One region of the Miniimonas sp. S16 genome, then DNA from elsewhere that is predicted to be linked to it. Evidence: predicted binding sites of a transcription regulator. Region 1 holds the regulator's gene; each other region holds the start of a gene.
What was found. Region 1 encodes LexA, which represses DNA repair genes until DNA is damaged. Its sites were predicted from a motif close to TCGAACANNTGTTCGA; they were not measured.

Region 1 (6,679 bases):
CGGCGCTCTGCAGATGGCGCGCTCGGCGCTCACGGTGGGCGTGGAGATCGTGGACCGCCTGCTGTCCGACGCCGTCGCCCAGCGCCGCGACGTCCTGTGGTGCGAGGAGCTCACCGACGGCTCCCGGCGGCTGCGGGTCGCGCCGCTCGAGGTCGCCGGCCTCGTCGCCGAGCACCTGCTCACCGACCGCGGCGCGGTCCTGACCTCGGCGACCCTGCGGATCGGCGGGACGTTCGAGGGGGCGGCGCACGACGTCGGGCTGCACGGGGCCGACACCTACCGCGAGCTCACCGTGCCGGGCCCGTTCGACTACCGGCGCCAGGCGATCCGCTACGTGGCGGCGCACCTGCCGGCGCCGGGTCCGACGCCGAGCGACGCGATGCTCGAGGAGCTGGTCTCGCTCGTCACGGCCTCGGGCGGAGGTGCGCTCGGCCTGTTCTCCTCGCGGCGCGCGGCCGAGCTCGCGGCCGCGCACGTGCGGGCGGCGACCGGGCTGGAGGTGCTCTGCCAGGGCGACGACGTGCTCGCGACCCTGGTGGCCCGGTTCCGCGAGAACGACGCCACGAGCCTCTTCGGCACCCTGTCGCTGTGGCAGGGCGTGGACGTCCCCGGCCGCACGAACCGCCTCGTGGTCATCGACCGCATCCCGTTCCCGAGACCGGACGACCCCGTCGTGCAGGCACGCTCGGAGGTGGCGGCGCGGCGCGGGAAGAACGAGTTCCTCACCGTCTCGGCGGCGCACGCCGCCCTGCTGCTCGCGCAGGGCGTGGGACGCCTGGTCCGGTCGACACAGGACCGCGGCGTCGTCGCGATCCTGGACTCCCGGCTCGTCCGCGCGCGCTACGGCGGGTTCCTCGAGCGGTCCCTGCCGCCGATGTGGCCGACCCGGGACGGCGAGATCGCTCGCGGAGCGCTGCGTCGACTTGCCGCCGAGTCTCACTAGCATCAACCCATGAGCGACCAGCCGCACGACCCCACGTCAGCGCCGGCCAGCCCGTCGGTGTCCTTCCTCGGCGACGACGGTCTGGAGAACCCGTCCCGTCGTTACTCCACCGTCGCGATCGTGGGCGCAGGGTCGGTGGGCTCCACCCTCGCCTACACCGCACTCGTCCGCGGGGCCGCCCGCCGGGTGGTGCTCTACGACGTCAACGCCCCCAAGGTGAAGGCGGAGGCGGCCGACATCGGCCACGGGATCGAGTTCATCCCGCAGGCCACGATCGAGGGCAGCGACGACATCGAGATCTGCCGCGACGCCGACATCGTGGTCTTCACGGCGGGGGCGAAGCAGGACCCGGGCCAGAGCCGCATGGAGCTGGCGTCCAAGACCGTCGGCCTCGTGAAGAAGGTGCTGCCGACGCTCGTCGAGATCGCGCCGCACGCCATCCAGATCATGGTGACGAACCCCGTCGACGTCGTGACGTACGCCGCGCAGAAGCTCACCGGCCTTCCGCCGTCGCAGGTGTTCGGGTCCGGCACGGTGCTGGACTCCTCGCGCCTGCGGTTCCAGATCTCCCGAGAGTGCGGCGTGGCCGTGCAGAACGTGCACGCCTACATCCTCGGCGAGCACGGCGACTCCGAGGTGCCGATGTGGAGCTCGGCCTCGATCGCCGGCGTCCCGCTCCTGGAGTGGCTCGGGGCCGACGGCGAGCCGGTGTTCACCGACGAGCTGCGGCGCCGCATCGGGCACGACGTGGTGCACGCCGCGTACTCGATCATCGAGGGCAAGGGGGCGACGAACTACGCGGTCGGCCTCTCCGTGACCCGGATCATCGAGGCGGTGCTGCGCAACGAGCACCGCGTGCTGCCCATCTCCACCCAGGTCGCAGGCGAGCTGGCGGGTGTCGGGGACGTGTGCCTCTCGATGCCGACCGTGGTCGATCGCGCGGGCGCCGGCGCGCGGCTCGCGATCCCCATGAGCGCCCAGGAGCTCAACCTGCTGCGCAGCAGCGCGGAGCACATCCGCCAGGCGGCACGCCAGCTCGGGTTCTGACCGCGATCGGCTCGGCGCTCGACCGGAGTCCGGTCGGGCGCCGAGCCGTCGGTGCGGGTGCCGTCCGGGCGGGCACGTCGGGCCGGGTCCGTTCGGGCCCGACCCCCGAGGCTCGCGCGGCGCCTCAGAGCCGACGAAGCACCGCGACGACGCGGCCGAGGATCTCCGCGTCGCGTCCGTCGATGGGGGAGTAGAGCGGGTTCGCGGGCAGGAGCCAGAGGGCGTCCGGGGTGCGTCGCAGCGTCTTCACGGTGGCCTCGCCGTCGATCATCGCGGCAACGATCTCGCCGTTCTCGGCGACGTTCTGACGACGGACGACGACCCAGTCGCCGTCGCAGATCGCGGCTTCGATCATCGACTCCCCGACGACCTGGAGCAGGAACAGCTCACCGTCGCCGACGATCCGGCGCGGCAGGGCGAACACGTCCTCGACGGTCTGCTCGGCGAGGATCGGCCCACCCGCCGCGATCCGGCCCACCACCGGGACGTACGACGTCTGTGCGTCGGTGGGCTCGGGCAGGACGACCTGTGCCGGAAGCGCGCCGGGCGCCGGCGGACGCAGCGGACCGGACGTCTGACGCCGGTCCTCGTACGCGGCCGCCTCGGCGTCGGCCCGAGGCGTGCGCCCCGGCACCGCGGAGATCACCGGAGCCTCGGCGACCACCTCGATAGCACGGGGGCGGTGCGGGTCGCGCCGCAGGTAGCCCTTCTCCTCCAGCTGCTGGAGCTGGTGCTTCACGCTGGAGGGTGACGTGAGCCCGACCTCCAGCCCGATCTCTCGCATGCTCGGCGGGTAGCCCCGCTCCTGCACGCTGCGTCGGATCACCTCGAGCACCGCGCGCTGACGCACGGTGAGCACGCGGGGGTCCCTCACGGTCATCGGTTCTCTCCCTCCACGCCCCCTGGGGGTGCGTCCCGGCCGATCCCCTGACGGCTCCGGCAGCGGTGCCCGGGGGGATGTCAGTGGTCGGTGATGTGCTCTGCGTGGAACAAGCGTACGACGAGACCGCACGAAATGTCCGACATCTGTTCGAACCGGTGTGTCGACATCTCCGAGGTCGTGCCGTACGCTCTCGAACAGACGTTCGCCGCACAGGCGTTCGAGGGGAGAAACCGATGAGCACGATCGTGTACCCGGCAGCGCAGCAGACCCGCTCCGTGACGGCTCGGCATGCGTCGAGCACCGTCCGCGCAGCGGACGGGAGCACCGCGGGGAGCCACCGGATGAGGCTCACGCGACGCGGGCGCCTCGTCCTGACGGTCCTGGCGACGCTGCTCACGCTCGGCACCGCGTCGTTCGCGGTGCAGGCCGTGGCCGACCAGCCCTGGCAGCCCGACCCCTCCGTGGTCGTCGTGGTGGCCCCCGGCGAGACGCTGTGGAGCATCGCCACCGGCATCGCGGGGGACCGCGACGTGCGGGAGGTCGTCGCCGACATCCAGAACCTCAACGGCATGGCGAGCAGCGACCTGGTCGCGGGTCAGGAGCTCCGGCTGCCCTCCGGCAGCTGACGCGGCTGACGCCTGCCGAGGTCGCGCGCCGGCCGGCGGTGCCCGAGGCGTCGGCGCCGGGGTCGTCGCCGGGTGTGCACCGGCGGCAGGGACGCACCGGCGGCAGGGACGCACCGGCGGCGGCGTGGACGGGCGGCTGCCATGGCCTGGAGCGACTCGCCTCGGGCTGAGCATGGTCCGGCGGGCGCTTCGAGGTCGGCCCGGGTCTGCGTGCGAGGATGGGGGCCCGTGCCCCGCCGAGGGGTCTGCCGACCAGACGGAGACGTCGTGCACTGCCCGTACTGCCGCCACACCGACTCCCGCGTCATCGACTCGCGCACGAGTGACGACGGTTCATCGATCCGCAGACGCCGCCAGTGCCCCCAGTGCGGTCGCCGGTTCTCCACGGTGGAGACCACGAGCCTCTCGGTCGTGAAGCGGTCCGGCGTCGTCGAGCCGTTCAGTCGCGACAAGGTCGTCTCGGGGGTGCGCAAGGCGTGCCAGGGCCGGCCCGTCAGCGACGACAGCCTGGCGGTCCTCGCGCAGCGCGTCGAGGAGGCGGTGCGTGCGACCGGCACGGCCGAGGTCGATGCTCACGACGTGGGCCTCGCGATCCTCGGACCGCTCCGCGAGCTCGACGAGGTCGCGTACCTCCGGTTCGCCTCCGTCTACCAGGACTTCAGCTCGCTCGCCGACTTCGAGAGCGCCATCGCCGCGTTGCGCGCCGAGCGCGCGGGCCGCCCCGGTACGGCCGAGGAGCTCGTGCAGGCGGGTGCCTCTGCAGCGCTCGGTGACCTCGGTGCGGACAGCCGGCGGGAGCGCGACGGCGAACGCGCGGTCGACGGCGACGCGGTCGACGGCGCCGAGCCGGCCATCGGCGAGACCGTCACCTCTCGGGGCTGACGGTCGGTCGGCGAACGGTGGCCGGTCGGTCGGCGGACGGCGCATGGTCGGTCGGCGAACGGTGGCCGGTCGGTCGGCGAAGCGGACGGTCGCCCCGTGAGTGCCCTGGGCGCGCGGCCACCCACGGCGTTCCCGCACACCAGGACGCCGCCCCGCCGCCCCGGCCGTGCCGGGCGCGCCCGGCAATGGCCTGGCCCACGGGCGCGTTGTCGGGAATGCTGGACGTCAGCGCACCGTGCGCTGCACCGAATGGCGCCACCGGCGCGGAGAGGAGTCGTCGATGACCACCCCCGACAAGGAGGCCGCCGCCGTGCCGGAGGACGTGAAGGCCAAGTTCCGCGAGGCGCTCGAGGCCAAGAAGGCCGGGCAGCACGCCGCCGGCGCCAAGGGCCACGGCCACGACGCGCTCGAGGGGCACGCGAACGACGGCGGGCACGGCCACAAGGTCTTCCGCCGCAAGTCCGGCTGAGCGGTCGACGTGAGAACGGGGACGGGCGGCTCCGAGCCGCCCGTCCCCGTTCTCGTTCTCACGCGCTCCCTCGCCGCGAGCAGGCGGGTGGGAGCGCGGCGGGCGTGCCGGAGGACCGGAGCGCCTGCTCGTGCGCAGCCCGCCGAGACGGATCTCGGATCAGGCGTCGAGGACGCGCGCCCGGATCGTCGTCGACTCCTTCGAGATCGTCTCGACGACGCCCTCGGGGAGCGTGCCGAAGACATCGGTGACGGCGTAGCCGAACTGCCCCCAGGTGCCGAGCACCTGGTACTCCACGTTCGCACCGTGCTGGGAGAGGACCTCGTTGAGCTGGGCCATCACGCCCGGCACGTTCTGGTGCAGCAGCGTCACGCGCTGCGACCCCTCCCGCGGGCGGTCGAGCACCAGACCCGGCACGTTCACCGAGAGGTACGTGGCGCCCAGCTCCTGGTAGTCGCGCAGCTTGCCGGCCACGAACTGGCCGATGTCGTGCTGGGCCTCCTCGGTGGAGCCGCCGACGTGCGGGGTGAGGATCACGTTCGGCAGGCCGCGCAGGTCGCTCTCGAACGCCTCGCCCTGCGCCTTCGGCTCGGTCGGGAAGACGTCGACCGCCGCGCCCGCGAGCGACCCGTCCTCGATCCGCGCGCGCAGCGCGGCATAGTCCACGAGGAACCCGCGGGAAAGGTTGAGGAAGAGCGCACCCGGGCGCATCGACGCGAACTGCGCCGCGCCGAACATGCCGGCGTTGCCGGGTCGTCCGTCCACGTGGAGCGTCACGACGTCGGACTCCTCGAGCAGGGCGTCGAGCGAGGGCATCCGGTGGGCGTTGCCCAGCGCGAGCTTCTCGGCCGTGTCGTAGAACACGACGCGCATGCCGAGCGCCTCGGCGACCACCGACAGCTGCGTGCCGATGTTGCCGTAGCCGACGATTCCGAGGGTGCGGCCGCGCACCTCGTGGGCGCCGCTCGCGGACTTGTTCCAGGTGCCCTTGTGGAGCGCCGAGTTCTGCACGGTGAGTCGTCGGCTCAGGGCGATGATCTCGCCGAGCACGAGCTCGACGACCGAGCGGGTGTTGGAGAACGGCGCGTTGAAGACCGCGACGCCGCGCTGGGCCGCCGCGGCGAGCTCGATCTGGTTGGTCCCGATGCAGAAGGCTCCGACCGCGTCCAGGTGCGACGCCGCGAGGACCGCGTCGGTCACCTGGGTCTTGGAACGGATCCCGAGCAGCGACACGCCGTCGAGGGCCTCGATGAGCTCGGACTCGTCGAGGGCTCCCTTGAGCGAGGTGACGTCGTAGCCGGACTCCTCGAGGAGGGTCGTGGCGAGCGGGTGGATGTTCTCGAGTAGCAGAGCGCGGGGCACGGGACCATTCTCGCGCGGCCTCCGCGGCGTCCCAAATCGGTCCGGCAGGTGGGCGCGGTCGCAGTCGCGCGGGAGAGGGGGACGCCTCAGGCGCTCTCGGGCAGACCGTCCGCCGCGCTCTCGGGCAGACCGTCACGCGCGGCGTCACGCAGGCCGTCACGCACGCCGTCACCCGCGCCGTCGGGCAGCCCCTCGGGCAGGTCGCCCACGAGGGTCAGCCGCCGCGTGGCCCGCGTCATCGCGACGTACGCGTCGCCGCGACTCATCCGTGCGACGTCGAGCGCCACCACGGTGTCGAACTCCAGGCCCTTGACCTCGACGGGGTCCAGCACCACGAGCGGCTGGGTGAGGTCGATCCGCGGCGCGCCGAGCCGGGCGCGCAGCGCCGGGACCGCCGCGGTCGGCGCGACCACGCACGTCGTGCCGCCGAGTGCGCGGGAGTCGGCCACGGCCGTCGCCAGGTCGTC
Region 2 (6,679 bases), 570 kb from region 1:
GTCCCGTCCTCGTCGTCGACTTCGGCGCCCAGTACGCCCAGCTCATCGCCCGCCGGGTGCGCGAGGCGCGGGTCTACTCCGAGATCGTGCCGCACTCCACCTCGGCCGAGGCGATGCTCGCGAAGGACCCGGCGGCGATCATCCTGTCCGGCGGGCCCGCCTCGGTGTATGCCGACGGTGCACCGTTCGTCGACCCCGCGCTGTTCGAGGCGGGGGTCCCGGTGCTCGGCATCTGCTACGGCTTCCAGGCGATGGCCAAGGCGCTCGGCGGCGAGGTCGCCCAGACCGGCCTGCGCGAGTACGGCGGCACCGAGGTCGCCGTCTGCGAGGCCGGCGTGCTGCTCTCGGGCACCCCCGAGCACCAGACGGCGTGGATGAGCCACGGCGACGCCGTGCACCGCGCCCCCGACGGCTTCGACGTCCTGGCCACCTCGCCCGGCTCACCGGTCGCGGCGTTCGAGGACACCACGCGGCGCCTCTACGGCGTCCAGTGGCACCCCGAGGTCAAGCACTCCGCGCACGGCCAGGCCGTGCTCGAGCACTTCCTGTACGACGGCGCAGGGCTGGCTCCCGACTGGACGCCCGGCAACGTCATCGCCGAGCAGGTCGAGGCGATCCGGGCGCAGGTCGGGGACAAGCGCGTCATCTGCGGCCTGTCCGGCGGCGTGGACTCCTCGGTCGCGGCGGCCCTCGTGCAGCGCGCCGTCGGCGACCAGCTCACGTGCGTCTTCGTCGATCACGGGCTGCTGCGCAGCGGCGAGGCGGAGCAGGTCGAGCAGGACTTCGTGGCCGCGACAGGCGTCAACCTCGTCGTCGTGGACGCGCAGGAGCGCTTCCTCGAGGCGCTCGCGGGCGTGACCGACCCGGAGACCAAGCGCAAGATCATCGGGCGCGAGTTCATCCGCGTGTTCGAGCAGGCCGCGCGCGACGTCGTGACCGCCGCGGGTGCGCACGGCGAGGAGGTGGAGTTCCTCGTGCAGGGCACGCTCTACCCCGACGTCGTGGAGTCCGGCGGCGGCGAGGGTGCGGCCAACATCAAGAGCCATCACAACGTCGGCGGGCTGCCCGAGGACCTGCAGTTCTCGCTCATCGAGCCGCTGCGTACGCTGTTCAAGGACGAGGTGCGCGCCGTCGGCCTCGAGCTCGGCGTGCCCGAGGCGATCGTGTGGCGCCAGCCGTTCCCCGGGCCCGGCCTCGGCATCCGGATCATCGGCGAGGTCACCCGCGAACGGCTGGACACCCTGCGTGCGGCGGACGCGATCGCGCGCGAGGAGCTCACGCTCGCGGGCCTGGACCGCGAGATCTGGCAGTGCCCCGTGGTGCTGCTCGCCGACGTCCGCTCGGTGGGCGTCCAGGGCGACGGCCGCACGTACGGCCACCCCGTGGTGCTGCGGCCGGTCTCGTCCGAGGACGCGATGACCGCGGACTGGACCCGGCTGCCGTACGACGTGCTGGCCCGGATCTCCACCCGCGTGACCAACGAGGTCGCGGACGTGAACCGGGTGACCCTCGACGTCACGAGCAAGCCGCCGGGGACCATCGAGTGGGAGTGAGCGCGCGGCGATGAGGATCGCGCACGTCAGCGACTGCTTCGCGCCCCGGGTGGGTGGCATCGAGACGCAGGTCGGGGACCTCGCGGCGCACCAGGTGGCCGCCGGGCACGAGGTGCACGTGCTCACCGCGACGGCCGCGAGCCCCGGGGCCGCCGCGCGGTGGAGCGGGACGGGCACGGACTCGCGCGGGGTCGTGGTGCACCGGCTGGCGTCGCGCTGGGTCGGGGGCCTGCCCGTCAACCCGCGCGGAACCACGTTGCTGCACGAGGTCATCGAGGAGCTCGCGCCCGACGTGGTGCACGTGCACGCCGGGGTCGTCTCACCCTTCGCGTACCAGGGCGCCCGCGTCGCGCGCGCGCTGCGCCGGCCCCTTGCGATCACGTGGCACTGCATGCTCGACGGCGTGGAGCCCCTCGTGCGCCGCGGCGCCGACGCGTTGGGCTGGGACGGTGAGAGCGCCGCGCTGTCGGCGGTGAGCGAGGTCGCCGCCGAGCGCGTGGCGCGGTCGTTCCCGGTCGAGGGTGCGCCCGCCGAGGTGGGCGTGCTGCCCAACGGGCTCACGATCTCCGACTGGCGTCCCAGCGGTCCACCGCGAGCGGCCGACGGCGTGCTCCGGCTGGTCGCGACGCAGCGGGTCGCGCCGCGCAAGCGCACCCGGGTGCTGGTCGACGTGCTCGCCGACGCGACGGCGGAGCTCGGCCGCGGCGCGGTGTCCCTCACCGTGGCGGGGGACGGGCCCGACGCAGGCGCAGTTCGTCGGCACGCGCGGCGGCGCGGCGTCGCGGACGCGACGACGCTGCTGGGCCGCGTGCCGCGCACCTCGCTGCCGCAGCTCTACGCCGGGCGCGACGTGTTCGTCTCGCCCGCGCGGCTGGAGGCGTTCGGGATCGCCGCGCTCGAGGCGCGCACCGCCGGCCTGCCGATCGTGGCCCGAGCCGGGACCGGGGTCGCCTCGTTCGTCGCGGACGGCACCGACGGTCTCCTGGCCGACGACGACGCGGGGCTCGCGGCCGCCGTCGTACGCCTCGCGCGGGACGACGCGCTGCGCGAGGCGATCCGCGACCACAACCGCACCGTGGCGCCCGCCGCGGACTGGGCGGACGTGCTGTCCGCCGCGGAGCGCGAGTACGCCCGCGCGCGCCGGCTGCTGCCGTTCGTGCCCTGACTGTGTGCCGATGTCCTCGTCGCGGTTGCTGCCCCAGGATGGTGCGACGTCGTCGTGCCAGCCGCTCGCCGTCGAGCGCGCGCGTCGACGGCGACCGGGAGGGACGGCGCGCGTGCACGCGTCGACTCATCGGGCGGTGCGAGCGGCTCGGCGGCCGGCGTGGCTGTCGCTGTCGGTGGTCCTGCTCCTCGTGTCCTGCGCGGCCGTGCCGCTCAACGCGGCGAAGGCCGACTTCGACGACCGTGAGCCTCTGCCCCAGTGCGAGGAGATCCGGGTCGACCTGACCGAGCTGCCCGCGTTCTCCCAGGCGGGCCTCGACTGCCTCGACGACGGTGCGCCCGGCGCGGGCGCCGAGCTCCGCGCGAGCTTCGGGGAGACGGACGGCCCCGTGATCTATCACGTCCGCGCACTGCCCGGCGGCGACGTCGAGGTCTTCGTGCAGCAGAACCCCCATACGAACACCCACGAGTGGAAGCACTGCGCGCTCGATCGGGATGCGCTCTCGTCTCCGGACGCGCTCCTGCGAGGTGTCGAGGGGTGCCGGAGCTGAAGGTCTCCTCCGGCGCGGGACGGTGAGTGCGCTGCCGTGCCGGTCCCGTGCGGTGGGCGGCCTCAGGCGGCGCCGGGGGTGGCTCGGGTCACGTCGCGGTTGGTGGCTGTGATGGTGGTGGCCCAGGCGAGGTTGAGGGGCCCGCCGTTGACGGGGTCGAGGGGCAGGTCGCCGGGTCGGGTGGGCAGGGGGACGGGTGGCAGGGCCGCTGCGAGGTGGCCCTGCTCGCCGTCCTGGTTCTGCTCGGCTCGTGCGGCGGCTGCGCTCATGGCGCCGGCCCAGCCGGTCGCGGTGGTGGGTCCGCTGGTGGCGACGACGCGGCCGTTGGGGTCGGTGAGGGTCACGCCGCGGCCTTGGTGGTGCAGGTGCAGGGCGTAGGTGTCTTCGTGGAGGAGGCGGTGGTGCTGGCTGCAGACGAGGACGAGGTTGGTCAGGGTGGTGGGTCCGCCGTCGGCCCAGTGGATGAGGTGGTGGGCGTGCAGGTAGCGGCGGCGTTCGCAGCCGGGGACGCGGCAGCCGTGGTCTCGTTCCCAGAGGGCTTTGAGCTGGGCGGGGGTGGCCAGGCGGCGGCGTCGTCCGACGTCGATGGTGGCGCCCGGCCTCGCGGCGGGCATGACGGTGAACGCCGCACCACCTGTAGTGCCTGCTGCCGCGGCGCCGGACCCGACGCCGGCGCTGGTGTCGGGTCCGGGTTGGTGGAGCATGAGGGTGATGCCGGTGCCGCAGGTCAGGCGTCGGGCGGTCTCGGGGTGGAGTGCGGGTCCCAGCTCGAGCCTTGGCCCGATCAGCCGGCTCGCGCCGCCCGCTCGTGATGCGCTCGACGTTCCCGCGGGAACGCTGTTCGGCGTGTCGCCCGCCGCGTCAGCCCCGTCGCTTCCGAGCCCCGCGGGAGTATTGGGCGTTCCCGCGGGAACGTCGCCCGGCGTGTCGCGCGCCTGGGCGTTCGGTGTGCGCGTGCGGGGTTGTACGGCGGTGGCGAGGTCGTCGAGGGTGACGTGCAGGATGGTCTCGCTGCGGCGGGATCCGAGGGCTTGTTTCCAGGTGCCGGGTTCCTCACCGGGCAGGGTCGCCTCGGCGCACAGCAGCACGAGGGCATCGAGCCGGGAGGCGGCCAGCCGTCCGGCCTCGCCCCCGGAGTCGTCCGGGCCGGCTGACTTGCCGGTGGGCTCGGCGTCGGTCTCGGCCGCGGTGCCGCTCGCGCCGGTGCCGCCGCTGGTGGTGGTGAGGTGGTCGTGGGTGTGGTGGATGGCTTCGAGGATGGTGGCGCCGTCTTCGGGGCTGCAGCGCAGGCTGATGAGGATGGATCCGTCGGTGTCGGTGCGCCAGGTCAACGACCTGCGCTGGTGGCGCAGGTTGATGTCGGTGAGGGTTTCGGCGGTGCGGACGCCGGCGACGAACCGGTCGAGCTGGTTCGCGGTCGCGCATAGGGCTACGCCGAGCAGGTCTGCTTCGTCGGTGGGGGTGGCGATGCGGGTCAGGGCGCGGACTTTGGAGTAGGACAGGCGTCCGGCGGCGAACGCGGCGCGGATCTGGGGCAGCTGGGTGAGGGCGCGGGCGATGCGGACGTGTTCGCGGGCGGTGCCGGTGGTCATGGCGCAGTGCAGGCTGAGCCAGTGGGCGCAGGACACGATCCCGGCTTCGGCCCACCCGCCTCGGTGGTCGAGCTCGGCCAGGAGGGTGAGGAACTCGGCCTCTCCCGCGGCCAGGCGCGCGGCGAGCATCCCGAGGTCGCGACGCAGCATCCACACCGGCGTCTCACCTGCGTGGTCGCCGCCGGCCTCGCGGGTCTGCTGCTCCTGCCATCGGGCGCGTTCCTCGGCCTCGCTGGGCGGCAGCCTCACCGGCGCCACACCCACCGTGGCGTCCACGGCGTCGGCAGGCCCGTCCGCCCGCCTGACAGCACCGAACCTCGCCGCCATGGTGGTCCCCTTCGCCCGATCCAGACACCTGCTCCAACAGATGTCCGAACCGTAAGCCCCACCACCGACAACGCCCGCGCGATTCGACCGGTCGCGGTGCGTCGCGCGCGGCGCCGTGCGGACGACGCCCCCGCTGGAACGTCACCCGAGGGTCGCGAGGCGTTCCCGCGGGAACGCCCGTCGGCGTGTCGCCCGCCGTGCCGCACCCGGCTCGCGGGCCGAGGGGTGCCGGCGTGAGCTCAGCAGTCGCCCATGACGTAGACCGGCGCGCGCAGCCCGACCACGACGCCGTCCTCGCCGACCACCTCGACGGCCATGTCTTCCGTACCGCCGTCGGTGCTCGTCACGTCGAGGTAGACGAGGTCGTACTGCACCCCCTCGTAGCCGTACGACTCGCTCGGGGCCTCCGGGTGGGCGGCGCGGACGTCGGCGACGCTCTGCCCGACGGTGACGCCGTCGGGCCCGGTCACGCCGGCGACGTCGCTGTCGAGTCCCACCCACCAGCCGCTCGCGGCGACGTCGGTGCCCTCGTGCGTGAGCCACAGGGCGCCCCACGTCACACGGGTGCGGTCCGCCGAGCAGTAGCCGTCGCCGGGCGTGAGCTCGCTGACGGAGGCACCGAGCAGGCCGGTGACCGCCTCGATCGCGGCAGCGGCTGACTCCTGGAAGGGGAGCGTCTGCACGGTCGTCCCGTCGGAGGAGACGACCTCGAGCCCGGCCGTGCGGATCCGGACGCTCTCGGCCCCGGTGTCGTCGACCGGATCGACCGCCGGCGCCGTCCCGCCGGCGTCCAGCAGCGCCACGCTCGTCGTCCACGGGTCGGCCGCCCCGATCCGCTCCCAGGCAAAGAGGTCGGTGCTGCGGTAGACGCCGCCCCCGGGCGGGGCCGCGTCGGCGGAAGCGGGCACGTAGGCGTCGACGGCGAGCCACGCCCCGTCGCCGGGGTTGAGGCCGGTGAGCACCAGGCCCTGCGGTGAGGTTGCGCCGACCGCCCAGGTGACGCCGTCCGGGCTGGTGCCTGCAGCGCCGATCGGGAAGTCGATCTCGGCGTTGTTCGCCGGGTTCGGCTTGGGTGTGCCGCCCACGAAGGCCCACTCCTCGCCGTCGTGCGCGAGGTCGACGAGCACGATCCGGTCGTCGAGGGCCGTGCGGGTCCACGTCACCGCGTCGCTGCTCGTGAACAGCACCCGCATGCACGTCCGGTACGCACACTCGGTCGCGCCGGCGATCCACCGACCGTCCCCGTAGGCCACCGAGGTCATGCTCTGGTAGAGCATCTCGCCCGACCCGGCGAGCTCGCTGTTCTCGTACGGGTCCGTGGTCGCGACGCGCTCCCACGTGACGGCATCGTCACTGCGGTAGATCGCCCCGCTGGAGCCGTCTCCTTCGCCGCCCTCCTCGGTGAAGGACCGGTTCCCGACCGCGACCCAGGTGCCGTCGCCGTACGTCACGGCGGTGAGGGGGTCGATGACGCCGACGGCCGGCGTCCAGG
Region 3 (6,679 bases), 460 kb from region 1:
CGGGGTTGCGACGACGATCCGCGGCCGCTCGTCGACGTCGGCCACCACCCCGCGCGCGGCCTCGCTCACGACGACGGGCGTCTGCGGGAACGCCCGCCCGAGCTCCTCGGCGGTGCGCTGGGCTCCGACGCGCATCGCGCGCAGCCGGTGGCCGTGGCACTCGGGGCAGGTCCAGCCCTCGGCGACCGTGCCGCACGTGCCGCAGACGGGCGCGGGTGCGGCGTCGGTCGCGGCGAGCGAGCCGCCGCAGGCCGGGCAGCGCGCGATCTCGCGGCACCGCGCGCACACGAGGTGAGGCACGTAGCCGGCGCGCGGCGCCTGGACGAGGACCGGCCCGCGCTCGAGCGCGTCCTTGACGGCCCGCCAGGCGGGGGTCGGGATGCGGGCGGCGCCCCCGGGGCCGGCCCGCTCGAGGTCCTCGGCGTCGGGTGCGGTCACGCGGGGTGCGGTGCGGCGCACGACGGCGCGGTCCCCCCGCAGCGAGACGGCCCACCCGGTCGCGACGAGGTGCTGCGCCCACGTCGAGCGACTCACCGAGCCGAGCAGGAGCGCGGCACGCTCGGGCTCGGCGCGCAGGGCGAGGACCTGGGCGGCGTGCGGGTAGGGCGCGCGCTGCTCCGCGAGCGAGTCGTCGCCGTCGTCCCAGCACACGAGGAGGCCGAGGTCCGGCAGCGGCGCCCAGGCGGCGGAGCGGGTCCCGACGACGATCCTCGCCAGCCCGGTCAGCGCCCGCAGGTGCGCGCGGGCACGCACCGAGGGACCGTCCGAGGCGACGAGGCGTACGACCTCCTCCGTCAGGGCCTCCGCGAGAGCGGGGACGACGCGGTCGACGTCGCGGACGTCGGGGACGACGATCAGCACGCTCCGGCCCGCGGCACGCGTGGCGCTCGCGGCGGCGACGAGCATGTCGCGGGCCGCGGCGGGCGTGCCGGTGTGGGTCCACACCGCGCGCGGCGCCTCGCCGTCCGCGAGGCGTCGGAGCAGGGCTTCGCCACCGGTGATGTCCCGCCAACCTGCGGGGTTGAGCTCTGGTGACGCGTCCTCGGGGACCGGGGCCTCGCCGTCGGGGGCGGGTGCTTCCGGCGCCGGCGGTACTGCTGACGACGCTGACGTCGCCCCCGGGGCGGTGTTCGTGGCGCCGACAGCGGTTACCTCGCCGTCGCGGGGCGTCGTGGCGATGTCCGACGGCGAGGACTCGCCCTCGGCAGTCCCCGCTTCGTTCGCGCGACGCTTCTCGAGCGCTGCCAGCACCCCCGCCTCCGCGCGCGCGTGCCGCGGCGGGACGGCGAAGCGCAGGACGTCGGGCAGCGAGCCGGCGTAGCGGTCCGCGACGGTGCGGGCGAGCGCGAGCACGGCCGGCGTCAGGGTGGCGACCGGCGAGACCAGCCGGCGCAGGGGCGCGAGCCTGCGTGCCGCGTCGTCGTCCGTGGCGTCGCGGACGCGGAGCACCCAGCCGTCGCGGTCGCGTCCCGCGAAGGGCACCTTGACGCGCATGCCGGGCGCGACGACGTCGGGCGACTCGGCGCCGGGGAGCGTCGGCGGGATCAGGTAGTCGAAGGGGCGGTCGAGGTGCGGGAGGGGCACGTCCACCGAAACCTCGGCGATTCTCTCGGTCGGCCCTCCCACGTCGCTCATCAGATCACACCCCGTTCCGCGCGGGCGGGCGGGACCGGTGCGAGGCGGGTCACGCGCCCGGCGAGATCGCGGCGCAGACGCTGGCCGAGCGGTGTGGTCCAGACGCTCGCCCCCGACTCATCGAGCGCGAGGTGGAACCCCGCATGCGTCTTGAGCACGTGGTGGCGGCGGCAGCCGGGGCGGAGGTTCGCTCGGCAGGTGGGTCCGAGCGGGTGGGGAACGACGTGGTCGCAGTCCGTCCGCGTCGACGGAACGCCGCAGATGCCGACGACGCACGTCGGGTGATCGACCTGGACCACGCAGCGCAGCCAGTCCGGGATGTCGTAACCGGGCACGACGGCATTGACGTCTCTGGCTTCAGCGGTTGCCCCCGTGGTGCCAGGCTGACGTGGTCTCGACGATGGTCCGTCGAGGGCGCATTCGTCCGCCGCGACTCCTTCCGAGACCAGCACGCGCACCCAGGGCGGCGGCGCGGCTGCGAGCTCCCGCGCAACCGCCGGCGCGAGCGGTCCGAAGCCGAGCAGCTCGGCAGGAGTGCCTCGGCACGGCGGCGCCTCGAACGGAACAGCCGTAGGTGGGCCGCACGCGTGCGGATGGTCCGGGCTGCTCGGGGAGCCGAGCATCGCCTCGCGATACTCGTCCGCGGGGCTCGGCTCGCCGTCGTGAGCCGGATCGAGCGCCGCTCGTGGGATGACGAGCGGGACCCGGTGCCCGTGCGTGTCGAAGGCCTTCCCGACGACCGCGAGGCCGCTCGGCAGTGTGTCAGCGGGCGCAGAAGCCGGGCCGGGGCGCCGAGATGCCGACCCGGGGGTCGGGATCGAGCCGCCGGTGGGAGGCAGCGACCGTCCGGTCGGCGGCAACACCTCACTGGCCGGCGACGGCGACCCGTCGGGACGCGACGGAGTCGGAGACACCGCGATACGGCCCATCGGGACCACGCCGAAGGCGGCGCCCCGCCCGTCCGCGCCGTCGGTGGGTCGTTCCAGAGCAGGTTTGCCGGACGAGGGCTCGCGCTCGGACACCGGCACGGACGGGGGTGCGGACACCGGTACGGACGAGGCTGCGGTCGAGGGCGCCGCGATCGGCAGCGGCAGCGGCTCGAGGTCCGCACCCACGCGGGGAACGGGCACCTCGCTCGACGAGTGCCAGACGAGTCGACCGCGCTCGAGGGCCCCTGCGGCGAGGGTCGTCAGTGCGTCCGCGCGCAGCTGCTCCAGGGTGCGTCCGTCTCCGCTCGCCCGCGCCGCGCGCGCAGCGAGCTCGCACGCGTGCTCGACGCTGGTCACGTCCACGAGAGGCGCGACGAGAGTCACCGATGCCATCCCGTCCGGACGTGTCCGCACCCGCGACAAGTGGCGGGCGGCTCTCGCGCCGCAGTGCCGTTCCGCCGCGGTTCGGGAGTCGGCCGCCACCACGGCCCGCTGCACCCGACGCGCCAGGGTGTGCTGCGACTGGAGCGGGGCATCGGGCAGGACCTCGTCGCACACCGCGAGACGAACGGCGTCCTCCTGGTCGGCCAGTGCGTCGATGAGGACCCGAGCCTTGCCCGAGTCGATCGCTCCGGTCTCGAGCGCCTCGCGCACGGGGAACAACGAGCCCGTGAGTGCCACACCCTCCCCCACAAGCCGTTGAGCCTGTTGCCCAGAGACACCGAGCCTGACGCTCAGCTCCTCCGCGGCGGCGCCGCGCACCAGGACTCGCTCCGGCAGCCATCGGGTCTCGGCATCGCGGCTGCGGCGTTCGAGGGCTGCGGCCGCTACACGCAGGCCTGCCGCCGCCCACGCTTGGACGTGCGCGAACGCAGCGGCGAGCTCGAGGATCTCGATACTCGACAGCTGGCCGCGTCCGATGGCGTCGAGCACCTCGGACTGAGCCAGCTCGCCCAAGGCGGCGAGGGAAGACGGCGTGGGTGCCTCCGCCCCGTCAGGCCCGCGCCGCGACGACGCAGTGGCCACAACCACGCGCTCATCCCAGCCTTCGGTCCACGTGTCCTCGAACATGCGTACATCGTAAGTCGGACCGCCGACATCGAAGCGCGGTTATACGTGACGAGACAACATTTGTGGACAACTGGCCCAAAGGTGACGCCAGGGACTCCTGGGGACAACCGACGGAACAACAGCGTGGGGCGCTGGATGTATGTCACCCCGGTTCCGAGCGTGCGTTCGGCCCGGGGCTCGCCGAGGTCCATCATCGCCGGTGGCGAGACGATGCGTCCTGCCTGGTGTGCCCCGCCCTGTATCCACAGATGGCGGGTTACTCTTCCGCAGCGCCGACGTGGACTTCTAAGGTGCCGTGACGAGCCACCGAGAGGACATGCGGATGCGACGCACGAGGACACCCGTAATGGGGCCCTCCCGATCCGCCACGCGCACTGGCGCTGTAGCCGGGGTTGTCCTGCTGCTGGGTTGCCTGGTCGCAGCCTGCGACCCTGCCGACTCGCCGACACCAGAACCTACGACGGCGTCGTCCGCCTCGAGCGCGACGAGCGAGTCCACGACCGCGACGGCGAGCCCGACACCCTCGGCCGAGGAGACGCACATCGCGGAGGCGAAACAGACGCTGCTCGACTACAACGATGCGCTGAATCGGGTTTTCATGAGCGACTACGCGACGTGGTCTGCAGAACTGCCGCAGTACTGGGGTACGCCCGAGCTCACCGGAGCTGAGACCTCGTACTACCGCGGTTCATTCGAGGATGGGGAGACGGTCGAGGGCACACTCATCATAGACGGCCTCACCGTCGTCGAGTACGTCGCAGAGCCCGAAGGCAGAGAGCAGGTCCGCTTGGAAGCTTGTACGGACAACTCTGGGATTGCCTACTTCGCGGTCGATGGATCGGCGATCCCGAAGGTCGGTCCAACACGCTACATCGACGAGTATCTACTCCAGAATTCAGGGGAAGGTATCTGGAAGATCGTCGATTTCGCCGCCCACATTGACCGACCATGCTGAAGGTCAGAGCGCTATCGTCGCTGCTGTTCGCCTCGATAGTCGTTGTCCCCTTCGTCGCTATCGCGCTTCCCGCTGCCGCGGACACGAGCATCGATTGCCCGAAGGGGGAAGAGATCCACGGTTCGAAAGTCCGAAAGACCTGCAGCAACGGGAACACGCCGCCGAAGAGTAGTCACTCTGGCGTCCAAGAGGCATCGAACTCAGACACATCGGGTGGTCCAGCTCCCATCTGTCTGAATCGAGGCGCTGTGGTGCCTTGCACGACAGACGCCGGCATCTGGACCGGAGACTGCTACCTCGGACCAATCAACCCGCAGCCGCCGTACTCCGACCCCATCTGGATGGGGCGCAACTACGGGGTGATTCTTCGATGCACATCGATACCCGTGGGGAACAACCTGGGAATTACGCCGGCCACTGCGTACGCGAACTACTGGGCCCCCGCTCCACCCGGGGTCACCTTCGACCCCGTCGCCCTCGCACGTCGCGCTGTCGCCGAGATGGAACTAACCACTCCGCCGATCGGGATGGCGCCTGCGCCCGACCTTGACGACCCGAACGTCCTCATCACGATGCCCGCGCACTTCTGGTTGGACGGCGACGCCCCAAACGAGCTCGGCCCAGCGACGGTGAGCGCGTCCGATGCCGGCCTCACGGTCACGGTCACGGCCACCCTCACCGGCGTCACCTTCGACACCGGCGACGGCAGCGAGTTCACGTGCACCCGCGCCGAGATCGCCGCAGCGCCCGCCGACCCGACCGCGCCACCCGTGTGCGGCCACACCTGGGAACACCCCAGCGACGACGAGCCCGGAGGCGTCTACACCGTCACCGCCACGTCGCACTGGGCCATCACGTGGACCGGCGGCGGTCAGACCGGAACGCTCGACATGGACACCGACGCCTCACTCGACGTCGCCGTCACCGACCTGCCCGTCCACCTCGTCACGGGACGCGGCTGAGCGGATGGCCGTGAGCGCACAGCCCCCTCAGCGCACAGCCTCCCGCAGCGCCTCGGCCCGATCCGTCCGCTCCCACGTGAACTCCGGCAGCTCGCGCCCGAAGTGCCCGTAGTTGGACGTCCGCGCGTAGATCGGCCGCAGCAGGTCGAGGTCGTGGATGATCGCCGCCGGCCGCAGGTCGAAGACCTCGTCGATGGCGACGGCGATCGCGTCCGGGGACACGCCGTCGGCCTCGGTCCCGAACGTCTCGACGTACACGCCCACGGGGCGCGCGCGCCCGATCGCGTAGGCGACCTGCACCTCGCACCGGCCGGCAAGGCCGGCGGCCACCACGTTCTTCGCCACCCACCGCATCGCGTACGCCGCCGAGCGGTCCACCTTCGAGGGGTCCTTACCGGAGAACGCTCCCCCGCCGTGCCGCGCCATCCCGCCGTAGGTGTCGACGATGATCTTGCGACCCGTGAGGCCGGCGTCCCCCATCGGTCCACCGAGCGTGAACGCGCCCGTGGGGTTCACGAGCAGGTCCACGCCGTCGCGGTCCAGGCCGTCGGGCGTGTGCTCGGCGAGCACGGGCGCGAGCACGTGCTCCTCGAGCAGCTCCCGCAGGTCGAACTCGCTCAGCCGGGGGTCGTGCTGCGCCGAGATGACGACCGTCTCGAGCCGGGCCGGCCGGTCGCCGTCGTAGCCGATCGTGACCTGCGTCTTGCCGTCGGGCCGCAGCAGGTCGACCACGCCGTCGTGCCGGACCTGCGCGAGGCGCTCGGACAGCCGGTGGGCGAGGTGGATGGGCAGCGGCATGAGCGTCGGCGTCTCGGCCGCCGCGTAGCCGAACATGAGCCCCTGGTCGCCCGCGCCCTGTGCGTCGTAGGGGTCGACAGCCTCCCCGCCCTGGACCTCCCAGGACTTGACGAGGCCCTGCTCGATCTCGGGCGACTGCTGCCCGATCGAGAGGGAGACCCCGCACGAGCCGCCGTCGAACCCGACCTCGGAGGAGGTGTACCCGATGCTCCGCACCACGTCGCGCACCAGGGCCGGCATCTCCACGTACCCGGTGGTGTTGATCTCCCCGGCGACATGCACGAGGCCCGTGGTCACGAGGGTCTCGACGGCGACGTGCGCCCCGGGGT

Region 2: AC3AQ1_RS12600 (HNH endonuclease signature motif containing protein) is a predicted target of LexA. The motif match lies at 5,220-5,235, and genes of this name have one in related genera.
Region 3: AC3AQ1_RS00935 (HNH endonuclease signature motif containing protein) is a predicted target of LexA. The motif match lies at 3,789-3,804, and genes of this name have one in related genera.

Annotation. Positions count from the first base shown of each region.
Region 1 covers NZ_CM173242.1:3,434,646-3,441,324, forward strand. Annotated here, with positions in the region: gene AC3AQ1_RS15135 (ATP-dependent DNA helicase) at 1-943, shown strand, start outside; gene AC3AQ1_RS15140 (L-lactate dehydrogenase) at 953-1,990, shown strand; gene lexA (transcriptional repressor LexA) at 2,115-2,870, opposite strand; gene AC3AQ1_RS15150 (LysM peptidoglycan-binding domain-containing protein) at 3,107-3,499, shown strand; partial or broken gene nrdR (transcriptional regulator NrdR) at 3,767-4,237, shown strand; gene AC3AQ1_RS15160 (DUF5302 domain-containing protein) at 4,662-4,850, shown strand; gene serA (phosphoglycerate dehydrogenase) at 5,010-6,212, opposite strand; gene AC3AQ1_RS15170 (HelD family protein) at 6,299-6,679, opposite strand, start outside.
Region 2 covers NZ_CM173242.1:2,867,985-2,874,663, forward strand. Annotated here, with positions in the region: gene guaA (glutamine-hydrolyzing GMP synthase) at 1-1,553, shown strand, start outside; gene AC3AQ1_RS12590 (glycosyltransferase family 4 protein) at 1,564-2,718, shown strand; gene AC3AQ1_RS12595 (hypothetical protein) at 2,855-3,268, shown strand; gene AC3AQ1_RS12600 (HNH endonuclease signature motif containing protein) at 3,331-5,187, opposite strand; gene AC3AQ1_RS12605 (DUF6777 domain-containing protein) at 5,427-6,679, opposite strand, start outside.
Region 3 covers NZ_CM173242.1:190,739-197,417, forward strand. Annotated here, with positions in the region: gene AC3AQ1_RS00930 (primosomal protein N' family DNA-binding protein) at 1-1,584, opposite strand, end outside; gene AC3AQ1_RS00935 (HNH endonuclease signature motif containing protein) at 1,635-3,521, opposite strand; gene AC3AQ1_RS00940 (hypothetical protein) at 4,234-4,590, shown strand; gene AC3AQ1_RS00945 (hypothetical protein) at 4,977-5,552, shown strand; gene metK (methionine adenosyltransferase) at 5,580-6,679, opposite strand, start outside.